Regions from separate parts of the Roseburia sp. AM16-25 genome, predicted to be linked through region 1. Evidence: predicted binding sites of a transcription regulator. Region 1 holds the regulator's gene; each other region holds the start of a gene.
What was found. Region 1 encodes Rex, which represses fermentation and respiration genes when NADH is low (regulators of the CRP and FNR family bind a similar motif). Its sites were predicted from a motif close to ATTGTTAANTANTTAACAAT; they were not measured.
Positions count from the first base shown of each region.

Region 2: DW183_RS06345 (acyl-CoA carboxylase subunit beta) is a predicted target of Rex. The motif match lies at 2,952-2,971, and genes of this name have one in related genera.
Region 3: DW183_RS01020 (butyryl-CoA:acetate CoA-transferase) is a predicted target of Rex. The motif match lies at 4,679-4,698, and genes of this name have one in related genera.
Region 4: fucO (lactaldehyde reductase) is a predicted target of Rex. The motif match lies at 3,900-3,919, and genes of this name have one in related genera.

Region 1 covers NZ_QUCW01000002.1:624,821-632,486, reverse strand. Annotated here, with positions in the region: gene DW183_RS06980 (glycoside hydrolase family 3 protein) at 1-1,013, opposite strand, end outside; gene DW183_RS06975 (AraC family transcriptional regulator) at 1,137-2,351, shown strand; gene DW183_RS06970 (NADP-dependent isocitrate dehydrogenase) at 2,405-3,613, shown strand; gene DW183_RS06965 (ABC transporter ATP-binding protein) at 3,623-5,566, shown strand; gene DW183_RS06960 (redox-sensing transcriptional repressor Rex) at 5,677-6,306, shown strand; gene DW183_RS06955 (hypothetical protein) at 6,328-7,005, shown strand; gene DW183_RS06950 (NAD(P)H-hydrate dehydratase) at 7,002-7,666, shown strand, end outside.
Region 2 covers NZ_QUCW01000002.1:502,612-510,277, reverse strand. Annotated here, with positions in the region: gene DW183_RS06360 (sodium ion-translocating decarboxylase subunit beta) at 1-312, opposite strand, end outside; gene DW183_RS06355 (biotin/lipoyl-containing protein) at 345-701, opposite strand; gene DW183_RS06350 (OadG family protein) at 719-1,432, opposite strand; gene DW183_RS06345 (acyl-CoA carboxylase subunit beta) at 1,445-2,872, opposite strand; gene DW183_RS06340 (D-alanyl-D-alanine carboxypeptidase family protein) at 3,002-4,246, opposite strand; gene scpB (SMC-Scp complex subunit ScpB) at 4,322-4,894, opposite strand; gene DW183_RS06330 (segregation and condensation protein A) at 4,910-5,659, opposite strand; gene DW183_RS06325 (D-alanyl-D-alanine carboxypeptidase family protein) at 5,782-6,990, shown strand; gene DW183_RS06320 (S8 family peptidase) at 6,957-7,666, opposite strand, start outside.
Region 3 covers NZ_QUCW01000001.1:208,167-215,832, forward strand. Annotated here, with positions in the region: partial or broken gene DW183_RS12905 (SEC-C metal-binding domain-containing protein) at 341-412, opposite strand; gene rlmD (23S rRNA (uracil(1939)-C(5))-methyltransferase RlmD) at 578-1,780, opposite strand; gene crcB (fluoride efflux transporter CrcB) at 1,785-2,153, opposite strand; gene DW183_RS01015 (5'-nucleotidase) at 2,242-3,240, opposite strand; gene DW183_RS01020 (butyryl-CoA:acetate CoA-transferase) at 3,318-4,658, opposite strand; gene DW183_RS01025 (glycosyltransferase family 2 protein) at 4,777-5,826, opposite strand; gene DW183_RS01030 (pyridoxal phosphate-dependent aminotransferase) at 5,884-7,077, opposite strand; gene DW183_RS01035 (heavy metal translocating P-type ATPase) at 7,158-7,666, opposite strand, start outside.
Region 4 covers NZ_QUCW01000002.1:57,269-64,934, reverse strand. Annotated here, with positions in the region: gene DW183_RS04190 (helix-turn-helix transcriptional regulator) at 78-1,514, opposite strand; gene DW183_RS04185 (M15 family metallopeptidase) at 1,670-2,404, opposite strand; gene fucO (lactaldehyde reductase) at 2,659-3,807, opposite strand; gene DW183_RS04175 (GNAT family N-acetyltransferase) at 4,209-4,781, opposite strand; gene DW183_RS04170 (GGDEF domain-containing protein) at 4,781-5,809, opposite strand; gene DW183_RS04165 (dihydroorotate dehydrogenase) at 5,819-6,724, opposite strand; gene DW183_RS04160 (dihydroorotate dehydrogenase electron transfer subunit) at 6,724-7,488, opposite strand; gene pyrF (orotidine-5'-phosphate decarboxylase) at 7,504-7,666, opposite strand, start outside.

The DNA.
Region 1 (7,666 bases):
TCAACTGCCACGTCCAGTGTCCAGCGGACATCCATAGGATAGCCGGAATTGATGATAGCAATTATGTGGGCATATTTTTTCTTGGCTTCGCAAATCTGTTTTTCTTCCGCATCGGTCAGATAAAACTCCCCCTGAAAAGTTCCGTTGTCAAAGTTCTCTCCGGATGCGCGTGAGATTACAAAAAGACAGGTGTCGGCATTTTCAGTGAGGATAAAGTTACTGTCTGCCAATGCCTGTCCAAGGCGTACATGGTAGCGCGGATTGATCTTTCCGGCACCGACAGCACCGTCACGGAAATTTTCCTCACCGATCACGGCGAGTTTAGTATCTTTGACAAGGGGAAGCAGTCCATTATCATTCTTTAAGAGAACCATGCCTTCCTCAGCAGCCTTTTGCGCGATGGCTTCGTGGGTAGCGTAGGCAGGATCCGGCAGATTTTTAGCAACCGTGGAAATGATATAATCCTGTGGATCCATAACATTACCGTCGGTATCAGTAAATCCTTCAAAGTGGAAGGTATAGTCTGTGCCGTATTGGGTGCAGATGTCGCGAACATAGACGCCCATTAACTGCATACCGCCCGCAATAGACATGGTGGAAAGAATGTATTTGACAGGAATTCCATCGTAAGTGACCTGACCTTTGATATGTTCATCTATCGGTTTGGAAAAGGAAAGTATGAAACAACCGGAAAAGGCATGATTGAGCATATACATCTTGCCATCGACATCATCAATGTCATATTGTGCCACGGTTGAACCTCCCTTTAGGATGGGCTTCTTCTTACTTGGATCCAAAGGCGTCAGATCCACGTCCGCTCCATTTGCCAGCGCGAGTATGGCATCGGCAAGTTGTGCAGATTCCGGTTGTGCGACTTTTAACTGTGCCAGTGTAAGGGGTGTCAGGTAGCCCTTGGCAGGACCGCTAACCATCTGTGGTGCGGCTTTTTCCAGAAGTGCCATGACCTGGGGCAACTCTAAGAGTTCTCCTATGCTTGTGTTTTCTGTGTACATAAAAACCTCCTTGAATAAATAAATTCTACCTAAAGCATATTGCAGAAAAAGAAAAAATGGAATAGGATAAAATGACAGAAAAATATGCAGAAAGTGACATGTATATCAACAGAGGTAGAAAACATGAATGCATTTGACGAGGGGAAAAAAGAACCTGAAAGCAGGGACGACTATATGAGACAGAAAGAGGAAATGCAAAAGGAGTATGGGAGGATCTTTCGCAGTCTATGTTCCGGGGATTGCGAGATTTTGGAGAACGATGACTATATTGCCTGCATGATACGGACAGCCCAATGTCTGAAAGAGGAGAATGCCAGGGAATATCGCTGGCAGGCATTTGAAACAGTCAGCGAATTGCCACAAAGTTATAGGACACCCTTGGCACAATTGTTTCTGGAAGTACAAAGTGAACCTGATCAGGATGCGCAAAAGCGTCTGCAGGAGATCTTCCGTGTACAGCAGGAAGAAATTTTTTTACAAAATGATAGCAGTATTTCATCTGCCTTTTTGCAGCCGGGCATGCTTCCACACTGGCATAAGAATAATTATTTCGATATTATTTATGTTATGGAGGGAGAAAGTCAGTGCTTTTTCCGTCAGGAGAAACTAGAACTCGTTGAGGGGGATGTGCTGATCGTGCCGCCGGATATTGAGCATGGAGAAGGCGTGCGAGATCTCGATGGCAGGACGATGACATCAGCGATCCGCAAGCGGACCTTTTTAGAGATTTTCTTTCGGGTATTTTCCGGCAATCCTTTACTATATTCTTTTTTTCAACGGATTTTCCGTGGAGAGGAAGAGATAAGTTATATTCTTTTTCATACAGCAGAAAAGGATAAGCCGGATATGACGGTTGCACGTTTGTTTGATCATCTTTGGGAGGAACAGAAATGCAAGGAAAAATACCACAGTGAGATGTGTGAGACTATCATGAATGCGATTTTTGTGCACTTGCTTCGCTATTATGAACAGAATCTGGTTTTTCCACAGGACTGTAAAGCCAACTGGAAAAAGGAATATGCTAAGATTTTTTGGTATATTAGTGAGAATTATCGCAGTGTGACTCTGGAAGAACTGGAGGATAGGTTTCATTATAGCAGACGCCAGTTGATCCGCATTGTGCAGAATGCAACAGGGAAAAATTTTAAAGATGTGATTCGCGATATGAAGATGGAACGAGCAAAGATGCTTTTGCGGGATACCACACTGCCCGTGGAAAGAATCGCAATGGAGTGTGGATACGAGAATGCATCCAGTTTTACCAGAATTTTCAAGCAAACAGTGGGGGTAAGCCCCCACGCTTACCGACATGGAATATTCGTGACTTTACCACAGTAAAAAGTTTTGCTATACTAAAGTACAATAGTGAAAATGCTAAGGAGGCAAATGACATGAGCAAGATTATGATGAAGACACCACTGGTTGAGATGGATGGTGATGAGATGACAAGGATCCTTTGGAAGATGATCAAGGATGAATTGTTACTGCCGTTTATAGATTTAAAGACAGAATACTATGATCTCGGTCTTGAATATCGTAATGAGACAAATGATCAGGTGACAATCGATTCAGCAGAGGCAACAAAGAAATACGGCGTTGCTGTAAAATGTGCCACAATCACGCCAAACGCAGCGCGTATGCGTGAATATGATCTGAAAGAGATGTGGAAGAGTCCAAACGGAACCATCCGTGCCATCTTGGACGGAACGGTATTCCGCGCACCGATCATCGTAAAAGGAATTGAGCCTTGCGTAAAGAATTGGAAGAAACCGATCACGATCGCGCGTCATGCATATGGAGATGTCTACAAAAATACAGAGATGATTGTTCCGGGACCGGGAAAAGTAGAACTTGTTTATACGGCTGAAGACGGCAGTGAGACGAGAGAAGTGGTACATAACTTTACCGGCACCGGTGTTGTTCAGGGACAGCATAACCTGAATGATTCTATCGAAAGTTTTGCAAAGGCTTGCTTTAACTATGCCTTAGATACAAAGCAGGATCTTTGGTTTGCGACCAAGGATACCATCTCTAAGAAATACGATCATACCTTTAAGGATATTTTTCAGGAGATTTATGAGGAGTCTTATAAGGATAAGTTTGCCGAGGCAGGCATTACTTATTTCTATACCCTGATCGATGATGCCGTAGCTCGTGTGATGAAGTCTGAGGGCGGTTATATCTGGGCTTGTAAGAACTACGATGGCGATGTCATGAGTGACATGGTATCGTCTGCTTTTGGATCTCTTGCCATGATGACCTCTGTTCTGGTATCTCCACAGGGCGTCTATGAGTATGAGGCGGCTCATGGAACCGTACAGAGACATTATTACAAGCACTTAAAGGGAGAGGAGACATCCACGAACTCTGTTGCTACGATCTTTGCATGGACAGGCGCACTGAGAAAACGCGGTGAGTTGGATGGCACACCGGAACTTTGCGATTTTGCAGACAAATTGGAACAGGCATGCATCAAGACGATTGAGGATGGAAAGATGACAAAAGATCTTGCTCTGATCACAAGTATTCCAAATCCAGTCGTTTTGAATAGTGAGGAATTTATCAAAGCCATCAGAACAAGGCTTGAGGGCATGTTATAGGAGGAAGCCATGATTTTATCCTGCCAGAATCTTTCGAAATCTTTCGGAAGTGATGACATCATAAAGAATGTCTCTTTTCAGATCAATGAAGGAGACAAGGTAGCCATTGTCGGAAATAATGGTGCAGGAAAATCAACACTGCTAAAGATGATAACGGGTGAGTTGGATACCGATGCAGGAACGGTTGTTTTTGCCAAGGATACCACCATCGGTTATCTGGCGCAGTATCAGAATATGGAAGGAAATGAGACGGTCTATCAGACCGTCTATTCTTCGCGTACAGATATTTTGGAAATGCAGAAAAACCTGCAAAAAATGGAAGAACAGATGACAAAACTGACAGATGATGCCTTAGATGCACTGCTTGTCCGCTATCATGAGATGCATGATGTTTTTGATCATATGAACGGTTATGCGTATGAATCGGAAGTACAGGGCGTGCTTCGTGGACTTGGTTTTTCCGAAGAGGATTTTTCAAAGACGATGGATATGCTTTCCGGTGGACAAAAAACCCGTGTATCTCTCGGAAGACTCCTTGTTTTGAAACCGGACATCCTGCTTTTAGATGAGCCGATCAACCATTTGGATCTGAATTCTATTGAGTGGTTAGAGAACTTCCTTATGAATTATAAGGGAACCGTTGTTATTGTAGCACATGATCGTTATTTTCTGGATCGTATCGTTACAAAGGTTATTGATATCAGCATGCATACTGCACATGTTTACAAAGGGAATTATTCTGCCTTTGCCATGCAAAAAGAAGAGATCCGTAAGACCATGATGCGTGAATATGAAAAACAGCAGGCATCCATTGCCCATCAGCAGGAAGTCATTGATAAGTTAAAACAGTTTAACCGTGAAAAATCCATCAAACGTGCAGAGAGCCGTCAGAAAGCCCTCGATAAAATGGATGTTATGGAAAAACCGATCGATGCGCAGGAACATATGAAATTGTCCTTGCAACCAGATGTGACAAGCGGCAATGATGTACTGGAACTGATCGGACTTTCAAAATCCTATGATGGCATGCCGCTCTTTTCTAACGTAGATTTCCTTTTGCAAAGAGGTGAGCACGTTGCCATCCTTGGTGATAACGGTACAGGAAAGACAACATTGCTTAAGATCATCAATGAGATTGTGACCGCAGATTCCGGCTCTTTCCGGCTCGGCGCAAATGTTACGATTGGTTATTACGATCAGGAACAACAGGTTTTGGATGATGACAAAACACTCTTTGAAGAAATGAGCGATGCCTATCCAAACTTAAACAATACAAAGATTCGCAATGTGCTTGCGGCATTCATGTTTTTAGGGGATGACTGCTACAAGAGGATCGGCGATCTGAGCGGTGGAGAGCGTGGACGTATCTCCCTTGCCAAACTCATGTTGTCCGGTGCCAACTTTTTGATCTTAGATGAGCCGACTAACCATTTGGATATGGAGTCCAAGGAGATCCTGGAAAATGCCATCAATGCCTATGAGGGAACGGTGCTTTATGTGTCACATGACCGTTATTTTGTCAACCAGACTGCAGACAAGATTTTAGAACTTGAAAACCATCAGTTCAGCGTATATCTGGGTAATTATGATTATTTCATCCAAAAGAAAACAGAGCGTATGGCACAGGAAAAAGCAGTACAAGACGCAAAGCGTGGTGATACAGAATCGATTTCCGGACAATCTGAAGGAAAGACGGATTGGAAGCAGCAAAAGAAGATCCAGAGCGAAAAGCGCAAGGTAGAAAATCGTCTGGCAGAGGTGGAAGACCGCATTGCCGCCTGCGAAGAAGACCTGCGTCAGATCGAGGAAGAATTTGCCAAGGACGATGTGGCGACAAATTCGGCAAAGCTTAATGAATTATCACAAAAACAGGAAAAGTTACAGGAAGAATTGGATGCCCTCTATGAAAGTTGGGAAGAATTGTCGGAGACACTGACAAATGATTTCGCATAGGATAGGCGGATTCTGTTAAAAATTTGACATATATATTTAAAATATTTATAATTTTTATATAAATATGATATATATGTCATCATTGACAGTGGAAGTAGGGGGAATTTAACGTGGAAAAGGAAATATCCCAGGCAGTCATTCGTCGTATGCCAAGATATTACAGATATTTAGGAGAATTGCTTGATGCAGGAGTGGAGCGCATTTCGTCCAACGAACTCAGCAGTTGTATGCATGTGACGGCATCCCAGATCCGGCAGGATCTCAACAATTTTGGTGGTTTCGGTCAGCAGGGCTATGGCTATAATGTTCAGTACTTATATGATGAAATCGGCAAGATCTTAGGATTGAATGAGACACACAATGTGATCGTGATCGGTATCGGTAACTTGGGGCAGGCAATCGCCAATTATGTTAAGTTTGAAAAATTAGGTTTCAAGATCGTCGGTCTGTTTGATGTCAATCCGGCATTGAAGGGGAAAGAGGTAAGAGATATCCCAATCCGTATGTTGGAGGAATTACCAGAATTTGTAAAGACAACACGTGTGGATATTGCGGCACTGACCCTGCCAAAGCAGAATGCAGAAGCGACCGCGGCACAGTTATCTTCCCTGGGCGTACATGCCATCTGGAATTTTGCCCATGTCGATCTGGATGATGTGGAGGATATGGTCGTAGAGAATGTGCATCTGTCCGATAGTCTGATGCAGCTTTCTTACAATATTGCCAACCACAAAAAATAGTTTTCAAAAGAAGGTGAGCGTATGGAACGACAGGCGTTTACAGAAGCACTGGCGAAAACAAAAATACCCATTCTGGTCTTGGACCAGAAATGGCACCGGCTTTTTGCCTTAGATGGCAAGCCCAAAGAGGTGCAGGAACTGGAAAGCCAGTTGAAGGAGATCTTGGAGCGGCAGGGACGCCTGACGCAGGAGTTAAAGGATTTAAAGAAGGTCAAGTCATCCCTTATGCAGAATATCGTAGAGCATATGGACGCAGAGGAGGACAAGGAGACGCACAGCCGGCAGATGGACGAGAACAAACGGCTGATCGAGGAAGTCAAGGAAAAGATCGCAGCCAACGAGGATGCCCTTTTGGAGATCCCAAAGGAGATACAGACCTGCAATGACGCGCTGATGATGGAGACCATGACCTTTTGTTATGATCGTCTGCGCACCAATTGCAAAGAAGCCGAGGAGATTGCGGAATGGATCAAAAAGGTCCGGGTAGAATTAAAAAAGAACATCATCCGCAAACAGAATCGGGAGATCAACAATAAAGAAATCTATGCATATATGCATGATATATTTGGAAAAGATATCATCAATCTTTTTGATGTGCAAAATGATGATGTGGATCTGATCACAGGAGAGGATCGCCCGTCCGGTGATACGACCCAGGACAAACAGTTATCAAAAGATGTACAAAAAGGAGACGTATGAAATATATTTTAAACAGTCGCGAAATGAAACAATGCGATAGCCGCACGATCGAGCATTATGGTCTGCCTTCCATGGTGCTGATGGAGAGAGCCGCGTTATCGGTTGTTTCATTTTTGCATGAAAGAGATTTGTGGCAAAAGAAGATCGTCATACTATGTGGAAGTGGCAACAATGGTGGGGATGGACTCGCCATTGCAAGGCTTTTATACTTAGAGGGGGGTCAGGTGTCGGTATGCCTGGTGGGCGATTTTTCCAAGGCTTCGCCGGAAAACATGGCGCAGCAAAAGATCTGTCGGCAGTATGGCATGGACTTGTCTAGTTCTACGGATACACTTGCAGACGCCCAGGTGATTGTGGATGCCCTGTTTGGTATCGGACTTTCCAGAGAATTGGGCGGTGACTATCCTGCACTTTTGCAAGAGGTCAATGCCATGGATGCCTACCGGCTGGCGGTGGATATACCATCCGGTGTATCTGCGGATGACGGACAGATCATGGGGCAGGCATTTTTGGCGGATGCGACCATAACCTTTGCTTTTGCCAAGGTCGGACAGATGCTTTATCCGGGGAAAAAATACTGTGGTGAATTGATCGTATCTGCAATCGGAATCGAATCATGCAGTCTGGCAGATCAGGTTCTTCCTTGTAAGAGTCTGGAAAA
Region 2 (7,666 bases), 120 kb from region 1:
GTCGGTCATCGCACCAACACCAAGGAAAATAAGGGATGGCAGGATGGACCACTCGTCCAATGTATAAAAGTAATAAAGCAAACCGCCTACACCGTTAGACGTTTCCTCCGGGCTTGCAATAATATCCGGGTAGATATTAACAAGAAGCATACCGAAAGCGATCGGAACCAGAAGTAATGGCTCAAATCCCTTGCGGATAGCCAGATACAAGAACACGCATGCAACTGCGATCATGATAAAGTTCTTGTAGTCCAAATTTGCAAACGCCGTCTGGGATAGAAGGTTACTTAACGTTTCTGTAACGTAACTCATGAATTGTTCCTCCTAATAATACCTGTTGCCTGTTACTCGTTCATTGTTGCAAGCAGATCGCCTGATTCTACAGCCTGTCCTTCTGCTACATCAATTGTTGCAACCACACCATCCTTAGGTGCAACAACAGGAGTCTCCATCTTCATAACTTCAAGAACTAATACGGTATCGCCAGCCTTAACCTTTGTACCAGGAGTTGCCTCCAACTTGAATACCTTTCCGGCTGCGCCTGCTTCGATCTTGATGCTTCCGGCGCCTGTAGCAGCCTTAGGTGCTGCTGCCTTTGGTGCAGGTGCGCTTGCAGCGACCGGTGCTGCTCCTGTGCTTCCCTTTTCTTCTACAGTAACATCATAAACATTTCCATTTACAGTAATTGTATAATTCTTCATTTATAATTCCTCCTAAATTAATATCTTCTCTTGATGGAACGTACTACAAAGTCATCTGTAGAACTTCCTGTGCTTGCAGCGATTGCTGCAGCAATAACTGCGATCAATTCTGTATCATCCGTCTCCTCTGCGGCAACTGGTGCAGCCGGGGCAACCTTGACTGCCGGAGCACTTTCTTCCTTGGAGAACTTCGCCTGAATGACCGGGATCACCTTAAACGCACTGATGACCAGTGAGATCAGGATCAGGATCACAAATACGATGGAGATTGACATGACCGTATTAAGTCCTGCCTTTGCCATCGTCTCTCCCAGAGAATAAACGATCTCAACATTGATCGCTGTCGTCTCCAGACTGTTGGCGTTGATAACATAAGTAAGTTTGATGTCTCGCTTGGTATAAGAGATCGTCTCTACCGCAGAAATCGTCTTTCCTGCCTTCGTCACGCTAAAGTCCTTATATCCAACGAAATCTCCGATCTGTGGCTGTACGTCAATCCACTGTTCCATCAGATCGGCATAGATCTTACCATCATCCTGTGATGCATAGTAAGAATAGTACTGTTCGCTCTCGTTTGCATCGAGTCCTTCCAAAACTCCTGCTGTCTGCTCACATGCGCTTTGTAACTGAGTCTCAGATAAACCGTTCAGATCTACCTGACTCTTACCGCAGGAGCATAACGCGAGCATACATACTAAAGTACTGACCATTAATATGATTTTCTTTTTCATATGCTCACCTTTCTATTTTGTTCCGTGTTTCTTGTATGGGCCATCTACCCTCTTTGTAAAGAGCATCTCAAATCCGGCGATCAGATACTTTCTGGCATCTGCCGGCTCTACAATGCGATCTACATAACCACGTCTTGCCGCATTTGCCACACCGCAATTCGTGTTTGCATATTCCTCAGCCTTTGCAGCGATCACATCTGCGGAAGCATCTGCGTACATGATCTTGGCTGCAAGTTCAGCATCCATCGGTGCAACATCTGCATCAGCAAAAGCAAATACAAGATCTGCGCCGAGTGATTTTGCGTTCATGGTCACATAAGCACTACCAAGTGCCTGTCCACAGAGGAAAGAGATCTTTGGTACTGTGGCATTTGCGAATGCATATACCATCTTGCCAAGTGCCTTTGCCAGATGCTTTTCAGCACATACGGAAGCCTCGTAACCTGTTGTATTGGTAAGTGAAAGTACCGGGATATCAAAAGCATCACAGAAAGAAACGAAATCTGCTGCCTTTTCGCATCCGTCAGACGTAAGTTTGGTTCCAAGATCTACGACTTCATCACCTGCCATAGTCTCCTCACGGTTGCCTACCACGCCAACGGTAATACCGTTTAACTTGATAAAACCGGTAAGCATTTCTTTTGCAAATCCAGCCTTGGTCTCAACAAAGAGATGATTGTCTGAGATCTCCTCTGCAAAAAGTGCAAGATTTTTAACCTTGCCATCTAAGCCTTCTGCGGCACGGTTGAGATCATCCATACATTCCTCAACACAGCCTTCTTCGACATTGCATCCTGGAAGGATGGTAACGAAACGACGGATCTCTTCCATGACCTCTGCCTCATCACCGACAAAATCAACATTGCCAGCCTCTGCATACTGGAAGTCTGCGCTTGCTGTGTCAAGTTTGTCTGCACGATTGCCGGAAATAGCATCTGCAGAATTGACAAATAACTTGGCATCCTTTGTCATAAGTGCGAAATCGCTGACAGAAGTAAGTACGCTGAGTCCACCGCCACAAGAGCCGAAAACACCCATGATCTGTGGGATCACGCCGGATGCGGCAACTGCCTTTGCATAAATGGCTCCGATGCTCTCAAGTGCGTCTACAGATTCCTGTAATCTGACACCTGTGGAATCCAAAAGTCCAATGACCGGTGCTCCCATCTTCATAGCCATATCATACACAGACATGATCTTCTTTGCATGCATCTCACCAATGCTTCCGTTTAATACAGAAGCATCCTGGCTGAATACGAATACCAGATTGCCATCGATCAGACCATGTCCGATCACTACACCATCAGAAGGTGTCTGCTGCTGGTTCAGATCAAAATCTGTGTTTCTTGATGTTACCAGCGCGCCTAATTCGACAAAACTGTGCTCATCAAGTAATTCATTCATCCTCTGAATAGCAGGATTGTTTGTTACATTACTCATGCTACTTTTCCTCCATATATATAAATTCAAAATTTCTCTACCGTAATAATAACGTTTTGTCCTTCCTTTTTCAACCACTTTTGTTAATTATTTCACTATATTTTTACAAAGTTTTTTTGCTATCTTTTGTTAGAAAAACATAGCCCATTTTTTCAGGATCGCCTGGAAGAACCATGGCATATTTTTTACTGCAAGACTATCCTCCAAAAGGATGTCACAGGTATCTATGACCACATCATCCACCAGAAGTTCTGCGTTTCCGATCGCTTGAAGTCCCTTGCCCGTCGCTTCGATACTGCGCGGATAATGTAAGCGGATCGCCATGGTCTCCCAGTCTGCCAGAAGGACTTCCTTTCGCATATCCGTCAGTTGTGGCATGGCAGACTTTTGGGTTTTGAGATCATAGTCCGGGTTCTGGGCTCTTTGGAGCCTTACGCTTTGTAAGCCCTCTGCCGGATCCATGACCTTGCGCATCTGATAATAGGTCGTGGCATATTGGTAGATCTTATTGCAGTCCTGCCATTTGTAGGTCTTATTGTTTGGCCAGCCACTCGCCAGCAAGGCAATGACAAATTTCCGCCCGCCGGAAGAAAGTGAAGTCACATAGCAGTATCCGGCATCCGCGGTAAATCCTGTCTTTCCCGACAGGCAGTCAGGGTTCTGGCTCAAATAGGCGTTGTGGTTGGTACAGGAAAAGTTCCGTGTCCCCGGGATCATACTGCCATCTGCCTGCTCCGTCAGCGACGTAAAAGAATAAGCATTTGTCTGCGTGATCTCTAAAAAGCGCTCCGCCCGGGGTGACTGCCAGCTACAGTAACGCATGATAAGCGCCAGATCATGTGCCGTCGTACCATGGGTATCTTCTCCAACCGAAGCATCCAGACCGTTTGGTGTCAAAAAACAGGTATTGCTGCAGCCCAGTTCTTTTGCCTTTTCATTCATCAGGGCAGAAAAGCCCTCCACACTCCCGCCAATGTGTTCTGCGATCGCCACGGCAGAATCATTATGGGATTCCAACATAAGAGAATACAAAAGGTCTTTGAGGTAATACTGCTCGCCTTCCTCGATATTTAACTGCACATTGGGCATGGATGCCGCATAGGCAGATACCGTGACGATATCATCTTCCTTTCCGTTTTCCAGTGCCAGAATACAGGTCATGATCTTGGTCGTGCTGGCATTGGCACGCTTGCACTCACCCTCTTTTTCATAAAGCACCCTGCCGCTGTCTCCATCTAAAAGTACCGCAGACAAGGCATGGATAGAATTTGCATCGATCGTTTGCTTTTCTGCTGCGCAGATGGTTTGCGGCTGCCATAACAGGATGACAAAAAGGACAATAAAAAAAGACCGCATCTTTTTTATAAAAAGCAAGACAAAATCCTCCCAAACAGACTTTATAAAAAACTATGAGGTCTTCTTTCTTTTATGACATTTTCGGTAGAAAAACTATTCTCCGCCTACATCCAGTTTGATTTCCTGCTCAGCCTCCTGCTTAAAGGTCTCCATCTGGTCGGTCGTCGGCGTCGGCAGTTCATCAATGGAAGATACGCCAAAGGAACGTAGGAATTCTTCCGTGGTTCCAAAAAGCATCGGTCTTCCCGGTGCATCCAGACGTCCAAGTTCGGTCACCAGGGAATATTCCACCAGTTTGCTGACGGCATGATCGCTGGATACGCCTCGGATCTTTTCGATCTCCGATTTGGTGATCGGCTGCTTGTAGGCAATGATGGATAAGGTTTCCAAAAGGACATCCGTCAACACCTGCTTGCGTGGCTGCTTTGCCATGCGGATCAGGTATTCATAGAGTTCCGGCTTCGTGCACATCTGGTAAGAACCGTCCAGTTCCGTCAGTTGCACCCCGCGTCCTTCTTCTGCCCATGTTTCTTTCATATGTTCCAATGCCTTTACGACATCTTTTGTCTCTACTTCCAGTGCCTTTGCGATACGTGACGGTTCCACCGCCTCGCCAAAGGTAAAAAGAATCCCTTCTATGATGGACTCCATCTGTTTTTGATCCATAACGTCACTCCTATTCTATGCCGCGATTTTCGACTCGATCAGAATATCATCAAAGGTATGCTCCTGCGAGATCAGAATCTTTCCCGATTTCATCAATTCCAATATCGCCAAGAAAGTCACGATCACTTCCATCTTACTGCTCTGTTTTTCCAATAACTGACGAAAACTAAAGTTTTTATGCTGGCCGGCGTACTCTGACAAATAGCCCATCTTGTCCTCCAGTGATACTTCTTCCTTGCGGATCTCTCCGAATTTGGAACGGATGGGATCGATCTTGTCCTTCTGTCGTTTCAATACGGATTTAAAAATATCATTCAACTGGTTCAAGGTCAGGTCTGATACCAGTTCCTTGGTATCAATGGGCGGTGTGTATGCCAGAACCTCCTCCGGAACGGTCGGCTCTTTGTAAAAAATATGGGAGGCATCCACCTGGCAATCCTTTAATTCAAACGCCATGCATTTATATAATTTGTATTCCAGCAACTGTTGCACCAATTCTGCCCGCGGATCTTCCTCATCCTCTTCCTCGGTAGGATCTGCCGGGAGCAGCATCTTGGACTTGATATCCAGAAGTGTCGCAGCCATGACCATAAATTCACTAACGACATTCAGATCATGTTTTTGCATCTGTCGGATATATTCCATATATTGATTTGTAATCTCTACGATGGGAATATCATAAATGCTGACTTTATTCTTATCTAGCAGGTGTAAAAGAAGATCCAGAGGTCCTTCAAACACCTGTAACTTGAATTCTAATTCCATATGCCTACCTCTTCACAAAATCCTTTCTATTATACTGGGTTTTCCCATGAATTTCAAGTTTTTGGCATAGGAGACATTTCTTTTTATATACTAGGTAATAATGTAATTTCCTGAGGTATTTTATGAAATCCTATAAATCCCTCTTATGTCTGCTTCTATCGCTTCTTTTGCTCCTGCCTCTTTTTTGTATGCCCGCACTTGCAGAAGAAGCAGACGAGACGCAGGATACTGCCCTGACCTTGTCCTGTCCTTCCGCGGTTTTGATGGAAGCCTCGACCGGCTGTATCCTATACGAAAAGGATGCGGTCGCAAGACTTCCCATGGCAAGTGTGACCAAGGTCATGACCCTGCTTTTGATCTTTGAAGCCATCGAAAACGGACAGATCTCTCCGGAAACCCAGGTCAGCGTTTCGGAACACGCTGCCTCCATGGGCGGATCACAGGTCTTTTTGGAAGCCGGTGAGATACAGACCGTAGAGACACTGATCAAATGTATCAGCATCGCCTCTGCCAACGATGCAGCCGTTGCCATGGCAGAGACTGTCGCCGGCTCGGAAGAAGCCTTTGTTGCCCTTATGAACGAAAAAGCCGCCGCCCTTTCCATGGAAAACACGCATTTTGTAAACTGCTGCGGTCTGGATGACACCGACCATTACTCCTGTGCCAAGGATCTTGCCCTTTTAAGCCGCCAGTTGATCCTGCGTTTTCCAGCCATCTACGACTATTGCCAGATCTGGCAGGAAGATATTACCCATACGACCAAGAAAGGACAGACTCCTTTTACACTGACCAACACCAATAAACTGCTCAAATCCTATCCTTATGCCACAGGTCTTAAGACCGGTTCGACCAGCCTTGCCAAATTCTGTCTGTCCGCCACAGCCAGCAAAGATAATATCGATCTGATCGCTGTGATCATGGCGGCACCGACCTCCAAAGACCGTATTCGGGATGCCCAGTCGCTGTTTGCCTATGGCTTTGCCAACACTGCCATCTATCAGGACAAAACGACCGAAAAGATCCTGCAGATCCCGGTCAAAAAAGGAGTCGCCGATACCCTGCATGCAGTTGCCAAGCAGGATTTTTCCTATCTGGATCAAAAGAAGGCAGATCTCAGCCAGATCACCAGTAAACAAAACCTGCCTGAAAACCTCACGGCTCCCATCAAAAAAGGTGATACCGTCGGCTCCATCGACTATTACCTGGGTGACAAGCAGATCGGATCCATCCCGGTCGTAGCCAAGGAGTCCATTGCAGCTGCCGGTTATGGAGATATTTTACAGGAAATGTTCTGCTATTACTGCTTTGTATCCAAGAGTGTCGGCAGGTAAATGGTGCCCCAGTTGCCACCACCGTCCATATGCCCCCGCTTCGCCCGTTCATAGAGGCGGAGTTTGACATCGACCGGGCTAAGATATGGTTCCTGTTGTAAGAGCAAGGCAATGGCTCCCGTCACAACAGGAACTGACATGGAAGTGCCGGTCTTTTTTACATACCAGCCCTGCTTGCTGCAACTGGTGATATTACTTCCCGGTGCATAGATTTCTGGTTTTTTGACGCAATCCGCTGTCGGTCCGCGCCCGCTGTAATCGCTTGGAGAAAAAGTACCCTGCCGGTAATCTGCACTGCCTACCGTTATGACCTTGGGCTGGGTGCCCGGTATGGTGACACTCCCCTTACCCGGTCCATTGTTGCCTGCCGCGCATACCGTGACAATCCCTTTGTCCCAGGCGGCTTCCACTGCGCCTAACAGGTCTCTCTGCCAGTCTTTGGCAACACTTTTGATCAGACCGACCGAAATATTTAAAATGCGAATGTGGAATTTTTCCTGCATCTGCATACACCAATAAATTGCCGCGATAAAGTCCTCAATACGTCCGTCGCCCTGGTGATTTAGGACCTTTCCTATGATCAGATTGCTATGTGCCGCAATTCCGCGATACCTGCCCTTGGAACGCAGTCCGCTGCCGGAACTGATGCCCGCAATATGGGTGCCATGTCCGTAAT
Region 3 (7,666 bases), on a different contig from region 1:
AAACTTGTTCTTCAGTTTTCTCAAAATCTCTATCCTCAATTGGTTGAAATAAAGTTTTATCATGATGACCACAAAATCCAGTGAATACTGTCGCTTCTTTTCTTCCATAACTCGTCATTGGTGCAAAGGGATTATCAGGTTTCGGACATGGCATAAAAACCATTCCGTTACTAGATATCCTTTTTAGTATTTTATTATTTTGGATTGAATGGGCTCCTATAATCTTCTCTGAACACTCTTCATTATTTGGATGTAAACATTGTTTTATTCTGGACTCTTTTCGAATCAGTTTGTAATTGTCTAATAAATTTAGCGGGTTTACAAAATCTGCATCATCTTGTTTTCCTTTACAACAAAGCTTATATTTTTTTCCACTCCCACAAGGACATGGATCATTAGGATATACTTTTTTACTCGTAAATATTCCCCCTTTTTGCGAAAAAGTATCCTTTCGCCAAAATGTATATTTCCCGTTCTCCAAAGCCTATCCCCTGGGGTGAATCTCCGATTATATCATCACTCTACGGAAACAGAAACACACATCTATTTTATTCCCAAAATGGCGAAATCCTTTGATTTATTGGGCTTTTTTCGACAGAAGGCAGACTGTCTCACAATGTCCAGTCAACGGGAACATGTCATATGGGCGTATCGTCTCCACCCGATATGCTCTACAAAACCATTTCAAGTCTCTTGCCAACGTCTCTGGGTTGCATGAAACGTAAACCACACGCTCTGGTGCCAGAGAAATCACGGCATCTACAAATTCTTTTGTACTTCCTGCACGCGGCGGATCCATCAGAACCACGTCAAAATGTTCCTTCTTGGCTGCCGCCTTACAGATATATTCCGTGGCATCCTGACAGACAAAGCAGATATTCTTTACCTGATTGGTCTTGGCATTGGTAATGGCATCCCGCACGGCATCGCGGTTCAATTCCACGCCGGTCACCTCTTTGGCATCCCTTGATGCGATCATGCCGATCGTCCCTGTCCCACAATAGGCATCCAAAACTCTCTCTTTTCCGGTCAGGGCAGCCATGTCAAGGGCTCCCTGATACAGATGCTTGGTCTGTATTGGATTTACCTGATAAAAAGACTTTGCAGAAATACGGAAACGCATCCCCATAAGTTCATCTACAATATACCCCTTACCATAAAGCACCTTCTCCTGTTCGCCAAGCACCATACTTGTATTACGCCCATTGATATTTAAAACAACCGTCGTAATTTCCGGATGCATTTTTCGTAAAGCCTTAACAAAGTTGTTCTTTGATGGCATAACTGGTGATGCCAATACTAAAACCACCATCACTTCCCCGGTCGCATGTGCATGACGTACCAGTACGTGACGTAATAAGCCATAACCAGTATCTTCATTATATGGCTTTATCTTAAACGACCGCAAAAGTCCTCGAATATCACGAATAATAGCAGTTGATCCCTTATTCTCTAACAAACAGGATTCGATATCTACAACGCGATGACTATCTTTTTCATATGTACCACAGATAACCTCGCCATTTTTCTTTTGCGCATACACCGCATGCACTTTATTGCGATAATAATATGGATAAGACATGCCGACGATCGGTTCGACCTTACCAAATTCCCGCAGTAACTTTGCTACGCGTTTTTCCTTTTTTTGTAATTGTTCCTCATATGGTATGCCGCTATACTCACAACCGCCACATTTCTTATGATAAGGGCACTCCTGTCTCTCTCTCGTATCATTCTTTTGCATTTTCCTGTTGTAGCCTGCCTGTTTTTTCTCTGTCATCTTTTTACCCCGCGATCCACTGTCCCAGCAATGCAGCCAAAACTCCTAATACTAAACTACCTATCATATAAATAAGCGCCACGCCCATATGCCCATCCTGTACCAAAGAGGATGACTCATAAGCAAAGGTGGAAAACGTCGTAAATCCACCACACAAACCTACCTTTAAAAACAATGCTACCTGGGGTGGCAGATCGACACGCTTTCCCAAGCATACCGAAAGAAAGCCCAGCAGAAAAGCACCGATAAGATTGATCAAAAATGTCTTTATCGGAAAGCCATTTCCTGTATCCAGCGGCAGCAGACCAACCAGATAGCGCAAAATACTTCCTACAAATCCTCCAAGACCAACCATAAAACAATTCCAGATCATATCTCTCCCTCTTCTCTCATTCCAAGATCTCATACCCTAACAGTATAGCATATGCCGGGGTCGATCTGCTGTTTTTCTTTCACATCTTTTATCCTACCTGCTGCTCCATCGTCTCCTCCACCCAGGGAACTCTGGCGGAAAGCACGACCGCGGAAGCATTCTCCACATTCTCCTCATTATCATCAAAAAAGATGTGTGCCCCAAATGCCTCCAAGACCCGGCTCTTATCCATCCCTCCCAGAAAAAAGGCCTGGTCGATCCGAAGCCCCCATGCCCGTAAGGTACGGATCACGCGTTCATGTGCCGGAGCACTCCGCGCCGTGACAAGGGCTGTGCAGATCCGCGGTATTCCGGCATCCTCTTTCCAGCCTTCCCGCATTTCTTCTGTCCTCTGCTGCAATTCTGAGATCAACTGCAAAACATGGGCAAAAGGTCCCGGACGCAGCGGGACATCTGCCAGTTCTCTCTCCTGTGCACAAAAAGCCTCCACTCCCTGTTCTTGAAACGTACGCTCTGCTTCCCCGGAAAATAAGACCGCGTCCCCATCAAAAGCTATGCGGATTTCCAAGGGCTGCCTGATCTGCCCCCGCATATAGGCTTGCCGATAGGTTCCCGGGAAAGTCCTTGTCGAAACAGCATGCCCCCCATTTTCCATCGCTCCTCTGGGCAGTAAGACACCGGCGGCTATCCCTGATTGCAGGGCGTTCTTGACCTCCTCTGCATTAAAGGATAAATACAAATCCACGCCATAGGCACGCAGATAGGGCGCAATGGCACCCCCACCGGTCAAGGCTGCCCGCGTGATATCCAGCCCATAATATTCGATCGAGTGAAAAATGCGGAGTGCCGCGTCCGCACTATTTTTAGACATAATGACTACTTCGATCTGCCGGCTGTCCCTCTCCCGGTTCAAGGCAAGAAAAGCCTGAATTAAGGAAAACGCCGCTCCCGGTGCTAAAACTTCTTTTTCATGTGCGATCTGATAATCCACATAAGCCTCCACCCCCTGACTTTCAAAGATCGCATTTTCCTCTTCCAAATCGAACAAGGCACGGCTGGATATGCCGATCATAAAATTTTTCTGCATAAAAAACACCCCTTTCACCAGATGTCATCCATTTCCTGTGATTCCATCTTAGCAAAAGAGGTGTCCCATTATTGTCTCTACTTGTTACTTCTTCTCCAGATATGCATCTTGTCGGCTTCTTCGATCAACCAGTCTCTGAAATCCGGATGTGCAATGGAAATGATCTTCTCCGTTCGTTCCCATGTCGACAATCCCTTGAGGCAGACCTTGCCATATTCGGTTACCAGATAGTGCGTGTTGGCTCTGGTATCTGTAACGATGGATCCCGGTGCCAATGTCGGCTGAATACGGGATTCCACGGTGCCGTCCTTTCTGGTAAAGGTGGAAGAACAGCATACGATACTCTTACCACCATGTGACATATATGCACCCATAACGAAATCCAGTTGTCCGCCTGCACCGCTGATATGCTTGGTTCCCGCAGACTCTGCGTTGATCTGTCCAAACAGATCAAAATCAACTGCATTGTTGATTGAAATAAAATTATCCAGTTTAGCAATGTTTCTCACATCGTTCGTATAATCTACCGGTGCGCTCATCAATTCCGGATTTTCGTCCAGATAATCATACATTTTTTTCGTGCCGGCACCAAATGCGTATGTCTGACGGAAGCGGTCAATATTCTTCTTGGATCCATTGATCTTGCCCGCACGCGCAATATCGACAAAAGCATCCACATACATTTCTGTATGCACGCCCAGATCCTTCAGATCCGATTCGGCGATCAGGGATCCAACCGCGTTCGGCATACCACCGATACCAAGTTGTAGACAAGCGCCGTTCGGGATCTCATCCACGATCAATTTTGCCACTGCCTTATCAATATCGGTTGCAGGACCACCACCGCCGAGTTCACCGATTGCAGGGTTTTCTCCTTCCACGATCGCATCCACCTGGGAAATATGTATGCCTTCTTCCATGCCGCCAAGACAACGAGGCATGTTCTCATTGACCTCAACGATGATATGTTTTGCCGTTTCGCAAATCGCCATCAAATGGGATGCATTCGGTCCGAAATTGAAGTAACCATGCTTATCCATTGGTGCAACAACAAACATAGCAACGTCATCCGGCTGAATGTTCTCTCTATAATAACGTGGCAGTTCAGAATAGCGAAGCGGGCTATAGTATGCGCAGCCTCTGGCAATGAGTTTTCTCTCCAAACCTCCCATATGCCATGAGTTCCAGCAAAAATGCTCCCCTGCATCCTCTCGTTCAAAGATAGCCAGTGGCTTTAATAAGATACCACCGCGCACCTTGACATCACGCAATTCATCCGTACGTCTTGCCAATGCCCGATCCAGGGCATCCGGTGTTCCCGTACACCAACCATAATCTACCCAGTCCCCCGACTGCACAACTTTAACAGCCTCATCTGCCGTTTTTAGTTTGCTCTGATACTCCTGCGAAAAATCCATTTCCGTAACCTCCTCACAAGATTGTTAAAAATTTACCATACTTTTATACTACCACCTTATGCCACGAATTACAATATTTTTGTATAAGAAAAGACACCGGATCATCTCCGGTGTCCATTTATTCCTCTATTTCTTCCAGCGCCCGCTTCGCCTGCAAGAGGGATTCCATGAAATAGTCCCGCTCCTCCTCGGAAAGTTCCTGCGCAAGCACTTCCTCGTATGACGCTACCAGTCCCTCCAGTGCACGGTCACTGCCCGCATGCACATCCAGGATTGCCTCGGATTCATAGGCTGCATTGTAGTACCAGAGAGCCGCCTCTTTCGCATCACCGGCATCGCTATAGTAATCACCCAATTCTGCGCAGATCTCACTGGATGGCTTATCTGTCATCTCTTTGATGGCGATCTTGAAAAAGTCCCGCTCCCCTCCCAGCCTGCGATATGTCCGAAGCAGGATAGCAGCAGCGCGCGAGCGTTTATCTGTCTGACTCTCTGTCTCATAGATCCTTAAAAAATAAGGACATGCATCCATAAGATCAAGAATATCCCCGGTCTTATACAATTCCATGGCATACATCCGCTGCAACTTATCCGACAGCCCGCCATCCCCTGCGATTGCCTTGGTAAAAATAGAAAAATCCCGCTTACTGTGTAGATTTTCCGGCATATGACTGATCACGATATCACTGTCAAAAATGACCGGATCCAGACGCACCGTCTCATGCACCGGATCGATCCATGTAAATGTCCGCAGGCGTTTGAAGAGTTTCGGACGGTATTCCATCTTGGCATTCAAGACTGTATTATAGTCCGTCACCGTATGATACTTCATCTGCACGATCTCAACTTCCGGCAGGAGTGCCGCTTTCAGTTTCAGAAAAGCCTGCCGGTTTTCCTCGTCTAAGACCTCGTCCGCATCCGGCGCATAGATGTAATCCATGCTTGCCTTAGAAAAGGAAAAATTACGGGCTGCCGCAAAATCATCCTGCCAGACAAAATCGTAGATCTGCTCGGTATAGCGTGCGGCGATCTCCTTTGTCGCATCCGTCGATCCTGTGTCTACAATAATGATCTCATCCACAAGATCTGCGACGGAATCCAGACACCTTGCCAGCACCCTTTCTTCATTTTTTACGATCATGCACAAACTGATTGTCGTATCCTGCATCTGCCTGCTCCTATCTTTTGTCTATCCACCATAAACCATATAATTGCAAAATTCCTTCTAACGATCCGGATATTGCTCCTCTACAAATCTGCGCAATACCGGAATGCTCCTCTTGACCTTTTCCGTATCAATGCAGTAAGCCATACGGAAATACCCCGGCACACCAAAATTATCAGACGGCACCAGGATCAGATCGTATTCCTTTGCCTTCTGGCAAAAGACATTAGCATCTTCCTCGAGTGCCTTTGGGAAAATATAAAAGGTACCTCCCGGACGCACCACCGTAAAGCCCAGGTCTACCAAGGTATCATACAAAAGATTCATATTGGTCTCATAAACGGAAAGATCACTTGTCTCATCCAACACGCGTGCCACAGCCAGTTGCACCGAAGATGACGGACAGTTGTGTCCGGTTCCACGGCTGATCTGCGCCATGATTGGCACTAAAAGATCTGCATCCACCGCCTTTGGATTGACTGCCACATAACCAATACGCTCGCCCGGAAGACTCAGACTCTTGGAAAAAGAATAGCAGGAGAGCGTGTTGTCATAATAGCGGCTCGGATACGGCACGCTTTTTCCATCAAAGGCAATCTCGCGGTATGGTTCATCGCTGACCAAAAAGATCTCATGTCCGAATGCCTTTTCCTTTTGACGCAAAAGATCTGCCAAATGCTCTATGGTCTCCTCCGAATAGACGATACCGGACGGATTGTTTGGTGTATTGATGAGCACCGCCATCACGTCCCCTGTCAGCATTTCCTCAAAAGCCTCAAAATTGATCTGGAAATCCTTGGTATGTGCCGGCACAACCTCTAACTTTGCCCCGGTTCCTTCAACGTAAGGTGTATATTCCGGGAAAAATGGTGCAAAGGTCAGCACCGTGTCGCCCGGTTTGGTAACCGCACGCAGGGCATGCGCCAATGCGCCTGCTGCACCACTCGTCATAAAGATATGTTCCATGCCGTACTGCATGCCAAAGCGCCGGTTCAGGCTCTCTGCGACCGCTTTGCGCACCGAAGGAATGGTGGTAGATGGGCTGTAACCGTGCAATTCCATGGGATTCATGGTCTCATGCATGTCAATGATCGCCTTGGTATAATCCTCGGCACAAGGCACGCTGGGATTGCCCAGACTGTAGTCAAAAACATTGTCATACCCGATCTTCTCTCCCCTTTTTGTCGCGTATTCACTCAATTCACGGATGATGGATTTGCCGCCCAACATCGCCTTGTAAGTTTCGTTTATCATCTTTTACATCTTTCCTTTCTATATTTTCCGGTAAAAAATTATGAAAAAACCGCAGTCCGATCAAAGACTGCGGCATTTTTTTATTTTATTCCTTCAAATTCATATCCGGCATCTTTTACTGCGGCAGCAAGCACATCCTCGGCTACCGGTGCGCTCATCTTGACCACGACCTCGCATGCCTCATGATCTGCCTTTGCCTCGGTCACACCGTCGATCTTCTCCAGTGCTTCCTTTACGTGTGCCTCGCAATGTGCACACATCATTCCCTTAACTTTTAATGTTTCTTCCATGTCAGAATTCTCCTTATCTATCTTTTCTTTTTGATCCGCCTTTGTCTTGTCTTCTATTATAACAGTATCTTGCGCTTCTGTAACGTGCGATTTTGCTTTTTGTCCTTTGACTTTTTTATCCCGCTCGGTACTGTAAATATCGACAAAATTCAAACGCAGGGCGTTGGTCACGACGCAGAAACTGGAAAGGCTCATTGCCGCCGCACCAAACATCGGGTTTAACTCCCATCCGGTAAACGGATACCAGAGTCCGGCTGCCAACGGAATACCAATGGCATTGTAGAAAAATGCCCAAAAGA
Region 4 (7,666 bases), 570 kb from region 1:
ACTTAATGATGGGTAAAATTCTAGCATATGCGGTCGTAATATGGGAGTTGACATATGTCTCAAATTGTCAAATTCCTTTACTTTTCCTGCATCCAGGCATAATAAAATTGGAGCAAACCAATTCTTGCCTTGGTATTTGTTTTCTCATTCATATTCGAAATATGGCGGTACAATGCTGCCCGCGAAATAGCAAGCTGCGTTGCCATCTCTGTCACATTATCTTCTGAATGAAGCATGCACGCAAGCACTTCCACTTCACGCGGTGTTAAGGAAAATTCCTGCGCAAAAAGTGCAAGCAATTCCTCCTCGCTTTTCTTATGTGTTTCTAATATCTTTTCTGTTTTTTCTGCTTCCTGCGATAAAATTGCATTTTCCTGTTTCCATCGCATTTGATCCCCATATCTCTGGTATACAAAAATCAAAACACTTGTAATGGCAAATAACACAAGTGCAATTACAATGGTGACATAACTTGGCGAATGTAAAAGTGCCAGTGACATTGAAGCCGTTCCCACCGCACACAGATTGTTGACAGCACGCCCCAGTCCAGCCCATAGTTTTCCCTCTTTCATTGCATACGAAAGACGCATAAAACTGCTGGCAAAATAAATGGAAAAGAAGCCGGCCGACAGATAAAATACAACCAATCCCAATAGAAATGGTCCACCGCACGTGATCACAACCACGCAAATCGTTGAAAGCATCATCACACAATACATGATGATGTTCTGGTAAGCACCTTTTTTGATATCATATAAAAATCCTGCAAGCAAACCACTGCATGCAAGTAAAAGCCTCGGCCATTGTCCAATATCCGCACCTCCACCAGCATGTACCAATGTCACCGCGTTATCTAATGTTGCAAAAATAAATGTCATGAGAGCGACAATAAAAATCAACAGCATGCCAGTCTTTCGTGCAACACCATCCGCTTCTATGAGCGGATGCGTTTCTCCTTGCGCACCGACCTGCTGTGCTTTTACCATAAACAAACCTTCCATAACAGCAAATGCCAAACATAAGAAAATCACCTGCACTGCTACGGATGAAATACAATTGTTATTGATAAACTGTAATAAAATCCCAAAGGCATAGGCACATCCTACCGTCCGTGCCAAATGCGATTTTTCTGTCTCATTTTCTGCCGCAAAAGTCTGCGCCACCAAATAATGCACACCACTTCCAAAATACCCAAGCAACAAGAATAAAAACATACCTGCGCGTAATGTATGTCCATAGCCGCTATGAATCTTGATAAAAAAGAACATCAGAATCACAGCAGCACTGCTCATGCTCCAAAACAGTTGCTTTATCTTTGCCGGTAACATTTTTTCCATTGGTGCATACAACAAAAATCCCAGCACACTACTCCCTAAGATATAGTTCTGTGCTAAGACCACACCATCTGCATCTGTCACAAAAGCCATCATATTATCAAAATAATATTCTGCACCAAGAAATACAAAGTAAAAAATCCCTAGCATTAAAATGGATCTCGCAGTACCTTTTCTCATATCTTTCTTCCTACCATTCAATAAGAGACAGCCACTTGGGCTGACTCTATCCTTATTTATACCCCCTATTTATTGAAACAACATGAAATCATTATAACGCAGTTTCCAAAGACACTAAAGGAATTTATTCTAAAGAAAAGTTTATAATTCATAAATTATGGTTTGAAATCGTACGCTTCGTAGGCTGTTGTATCGGAATAGTCCCACCATTCTCCCGCATAACCTACAAAACCACATTCTGTCATCACACGCTCCATCATTTTAGCGTTTCCTGCCGCTGTTTCCGGCACATCGCTGTAATCACGGTCTGCCTTGAGAGAAAAATCATCGAATGCCGTCGGCATTTCCACCTCATTTCCATCGAATGTAACAAGCGTCATGTCAATTGTCCCTCCAAGGTTATGTGCTTTCATACCATTGGCTGGGTTTGCAACATAACGTGGATTTGGACAGACCTGCCACAACTTTTCCTGTGCCGCAAACGGACGATAGGCATCCCATATTTTTATGTAATATCCCATAGCTTTGAATTTTTCCTGTGCCACTGCGAGTTTTTTTACTGTTCCATAGCGCAAATAGGCATCCTTAAAATCGTAGATGACCGTTCCCGTAAAATTATCTGCTGTGGCATACTTAAGATCCACCACAATATCCGGAATATAATCTGTAATTTTCACGAAGTCTGTATCTGCAGGTTCTGGTAACTGTTCTGGAAGTTGCTCTGCTTGCCGACTTTCCCTTTCTATTGATGTTTCTTTTTCCTGTTCGACCTTTTTCCCCTCTTTCCTTTGCACAGTTTGATATCTGCCATAGAAGATGACTCCTATCGTAAGACCAATCAGGACTACCACAAGAAACAGAAACACTCGTTTCTTTTTTTGCAAATTCATCTAACATCCTTCCACATGATCTGGGCCATTGCAGGCTCTTGTCACGTCATTGCTTGTCACATATTGATTATAATAGACCAATTCCACATCAGCAACCTAACAATAGAAATCGTCCACTTGTATGTGAAAAAACGTTTGCTAAACCCAAAACCGATTGGCTCTTTGTGAACCAATCGGGCTATAATTCCAAAAAAGTACACTCATCCTATACTAAGATGAGTGTACCCTTTGCGGTGTTACAAACTAGTTACAGACTAGAGAAGTGATTCATAAAGTTTTGTGATCTCCTCTACGCTTGTCTCTCTTGGGTTACCCGGTCTGCATGCATCATCATATGCTGACTGTGCCAGGAATGGAATATCTTCCCTCTTTACAATATCCTTTAAGTCTGCCGGGATACCAACATCTGCTGACAACTTCTTGACAGCATCAATAGCAGCCTTTCTGTACTCTTCCTGTGTCATATCGTCAACACCTTCTACCCCCATAGCGCGGGCAATCTCACGATACTTTTCGCCGGAAACCGGTGCATTGTACTCCATACCTGTTGGCAGGATAATAGCATTTGCCACACCATGTGGTGTATCGTAAAGTGCGCCCAAAGGATGCGCCATAGAGTGAACAATACCAAGACCTACATTAGAAAATCCCATACCGGCAACATACTGTCCCAAAGCCATATCTGCTCTGCCTTCCGGTGTGTTCTCAACAGCAGCACGGAGAGATCTTGAGATAATCTCGATTGCCTTTAAGTGGAACATATCGGACAACTCCCATGCGCCTGCTGTAATATATCCCTCGATCGCATGTGTCAGTGCATCCATACCGGTTGCAGCGGTAAGTCCCTTTGGCATACTTGCCATCATCTCAGGATCTACAAAGGCAACAACCGGAATATCCTTAGGGTCTACACATACCATCTTACGGTTTTTCTCTGCATCTGTGATAACATAGTTGATGGTAACCTCTGCTGCGGTTCCTGCAGTTGTTGGCACTGCAAAAATAGGAACACATTTATTCTTTGTAGGTGCAACGCCTTCAAGACTTACAACATCTGCGAATTCCGGGTTCTTAATGATGATACCGATTGCCTTCGCTGTATCCATGGAAGATCCGCCACCGATGGCAACGATATAATCAGCGCCGGATGCCTTGAATGCTTCCACACCGGTCTTTACATTCTCAACCGTTGGGTTTGGTTTGATGTTTGAGTAGAGTTCATAAGCGATCTTTGCCTCATCCAGTACGTCAAGCACTTTCTTGGTTACACCGAACTTTACCAGATCAGGATCTGAGCATACAAATGCTTTCTGAAATCCCCTTCCCAATGTTTCTGTTGCAATCTCTGCGATTGCTCCTGCACCATGATAAGATGTCTCGTTCAACACAAATCTGTTTGCCATAATAAAAAACCTCCTAATTTTGTTAAAATACCCAATTCTTCCGAACTGTCTTTTTCTACATTTTAACGCAATCCTAAGGTTTTACAAGTGAGTTTGATATTTTTTTGACAATAGACAAAAATGGTTTTCTTTTTTGCAAGAGAGGACACTTTTAGGAAAAGTAATCACAGTCTCCTTCTGCCCCTACTGCCTTCAAGGATTTCTTTTTTGGAGGCGCCTTGTCTCATCTGCTCGTATCTCTCTGCTTTCTTTTCTCTTATAAACATATTCCCAAAACCGTCCTTTCGATTGCTTCTCGATTTCCTCTATTAAATCACGTTCACTTTACCATAAATAGCAGGACAAAAAACGGACACAATCATGCGTCGATTGTGTCCCAAAAATTCCTATTCTATTCTCTTTCACTCCACAGTCCGGTAGGGCTTGATCTCTGTCATCCCCTTTTTATGTTCTCCTAAGAACTTTTCCAGTGTTGTCATGTGATACCAGCGGTCAAATTTATATCCGCTGTAATGCTGGGTTCCAGCAATGTGATAACCCATTTTCTGATGGAATTTCAGACTATCAAAGGTCAGGTAGTCATCTTCTGTCTCAGGCTCTGCGACCAGCGCGTAACAATTGACCACTCCCTGCTTTTTCAAAGCCGCTTCCAGTGCTTCATACAAAATACGACCCAATCCACCGCGCCTTGCTTCCTGATGGATATAAATAGACACCTCCACATCCCAGGCAAAAGCAGCTCTTTCATGATAGCGGTGGGCATAGGCATACCCAAGAATCTGACCATTACACTCAGCGACCAGATAGGGATACCACGCTTGAATACTACAGATCCGGTCAGTAAACTCTGCCACTGAAGGGACTTCTGTTTCAAAGGTGATCGCCGTATTCTTCACATAATAAGCATAAATTTCACACAAGGCCTCTGCATCCGAAACCCTAGCCTCTCGCACGCATATTTTCTTTTCATCCATCACATAATCACCTGATTTCCACCGTTGTATCTGGCAAGTTGTAACTTTTGCTCTGCTCTCTCAAACCAATCCTGCATCTCCATGCTATCTTCATAGACAGCCACGCCTCCGGACACCTGCAGTAAGCACTCCTCGGTCATATCCAACACCTGTATCTGCTGGATTTTTTCAAGCAAGTGGTCCAGTTTTTCTCTGCTTTCTGAAACATTTTTTCCGCCGATGGTAAATTCATTGCTATCCCATCTGGCGCAGGTGCAATCCGGCATCCGTCTCTGCATGCAATTTGCAATTTCGATCAGCGCCTGATCTGCCGCCACATGCCCATAGGTCTGACGGATCCACTCGTAATTATCCAGTTCCAATACAGCGATCCAACATTCTGTGGCATTCTCGCCTTTTATTGCTGCCCGGACGACATCCTGCATGCCATAGCGATCCAAAAGCCCGGTCATTGCATCTGTCTGTGCTAACTGACGCAAATTCTTTTCCATAGAATAAGAGTAGCGCGTCATGACATAGGCTAAAATGATCGGAATGACAAAGGCTAAGATCAAAATAGATAATTTTGTGTAAAAGTTTACCCATTCCGGCAAGACATAAACCGCCTTGTGATATCTGTCTATAAATTCAATGCAGATATAACTTATCATATATATTACACTGTAAAGGATCCCGTGCGCACTGCGTCCACGCAATTTCAGCGAGAAATAATCTGTATAGAAAAAGACGATTGGCATGCCAAGCAAAGTGATCTGTAGTCCACAATCCGTCCCCACAAAATAAGCTGCAAAGATCATGTGTACCATGACTTCGATCCCTACAATGCTGATAAACCAATCTATCTTTTCTTTTTGGATGATCCAGAAACTGATAATATAGATCAATACACTCAAAAAATTCAGGTTTCGCATTTCCACGACGTCTAAGGCATGGAAATAGAAAATAAACCATGTATGAATAATGAGCAGGGAAAAACTAAGGATGCGTGCAGACTGCATTGCTACTTTTTTATTAAAAAAACGATCCATACCCGCTCCTTAATGTACCGCTCCGATCAGATCCTGCACATTTTCCACATGCATACGTTTCATATAATCTTCGATGCCATCTGCGATCTCAAGGGTTGCCATCGGGTTATAGAAATTGGCGGTTCCTACCGATACCGCTGTAGCACCTGCTAAGATCATCTCGATCGCATCCTCGGCATTTTCAATACCACCCATACCAATGATCGGAAGTTTCACTGCCTGTGCCACCTGATAGACCATGCGTACCGCGATCGGATGCACTGCCGGTCCGGACATACCGCCTGTCTTATTTGCCAATGCAAAAGTCTGGCGATTGATATCGATCTTCATACCGGTCAGGGTATTGATCAAAGAAAGGACATCTGCACCGCCTGCTTCTGCCGCGCGTGCCATCTCCGTAATGTCTGTTACATTCGGGCTGAGTTTCATAATAACCGGCTGTTTTGCATGCTTTTTCACTTCTTTGGTGATCGCCTCTACCGCCTTTGGATCCTGTCCAAAAGCAATACCGCCTTCTTTGACGTTCGGGCAGGAAATATTGATTTCCAACATATCCACACGCTTTTCCTGTCCCAGACATTCCACAACCTCCAGATAATCTGCCGTAGTCTTTCCACAGACATTAACGATCACCTTGGTATCATAGCCTTCCAAAAAAGGCAGATCTCTCTGGCAGAAAACATCAATGCCCGGATTTTGCAGTCCGATGGCATTGAGCATACCGCTGCGCACTTCCGCCACACGCGGTGTCGCATTGCCCGGCCACGGCACATTTGCCACGCCCTTTGTCACGACCGCACCCAGACGGTTCAGATCTACGAACTCACTATATTCGGCTCCGGATCCAAAGGTTCCTGATGCCACCATGACTGGATTTTTTAAGGTTACCCCTGCTAAATTTACCTGTGTATTCATTAGAGTTCCACCTCCTCAGCCAGAAATACCGGACCATCCTTGCAGACCCTTGCATTATGCACATGAGAATGTGCATCTACTTCCTTGGTCTGGCAGACACAGCCCAGACATGCACCAATGCCGCAAGCCATCCGTTCTTCCATAGAAATATAGCACTTGATGCCCTTTTCTTCCGCAAACTTCTTAACGGCAGCAAGCATAGGCTTTGGACCGCAAGCATAGATGACATCCCCAGTCACATTCTTTTGCCGTAAGACATCCACGACCGTACCGTGTAGCCCAACCGAGCCATCATCCGTTGCGATCTCCACCTGTCCGTATGATTCAAATTGCTCTTTTAAAAACAACTGATCATCCCGATAGCCCAGAACGATTGTTGAATCCTGTTTTAATTGTTTTGCTAATTCTAACATCGGAGGCACGCCGATACCGCCACCGATTACGATTGGATGCTGACCTTCGAGTGGAAAGCCATTTCCCAAAGGTCCCAGAATCCTGACCTGTTCGTCTGTCTGCAGTTTGGAAAATTCTTTTGTTCCTTTTCCTGCCAGCCGGTAGACCAAACGAATGGCGTTTCTGTCGGTATCGATCTGACAAATGCTGATCGGTCTCGGTAAGAGGCGGCTTCCTTCCCCACAATAAAGGGATACGAACTGTCCCGCTGCCGCTTCCTTTGCAACATTGGTCGCCAGCCACATACTGTAGACACTTTCTGCCAATATGGTCTGTTCTAATACGGTTGCCATTTCCTGAATCTTTGCCATAACATGTACTCCTTGTTAATTTAATGCTGACTTAATATCCGCAATCATGGCTTCAACCGCCATACGACTCGCATCTGCAAAATTCTCTTCCGTAATGCCCTTTGCCTGATACTGTTCCTGCTTATAGGCTGCGATGATACCACGGGAGGAATTGACGATAGCGCCCAGACCATCCTTG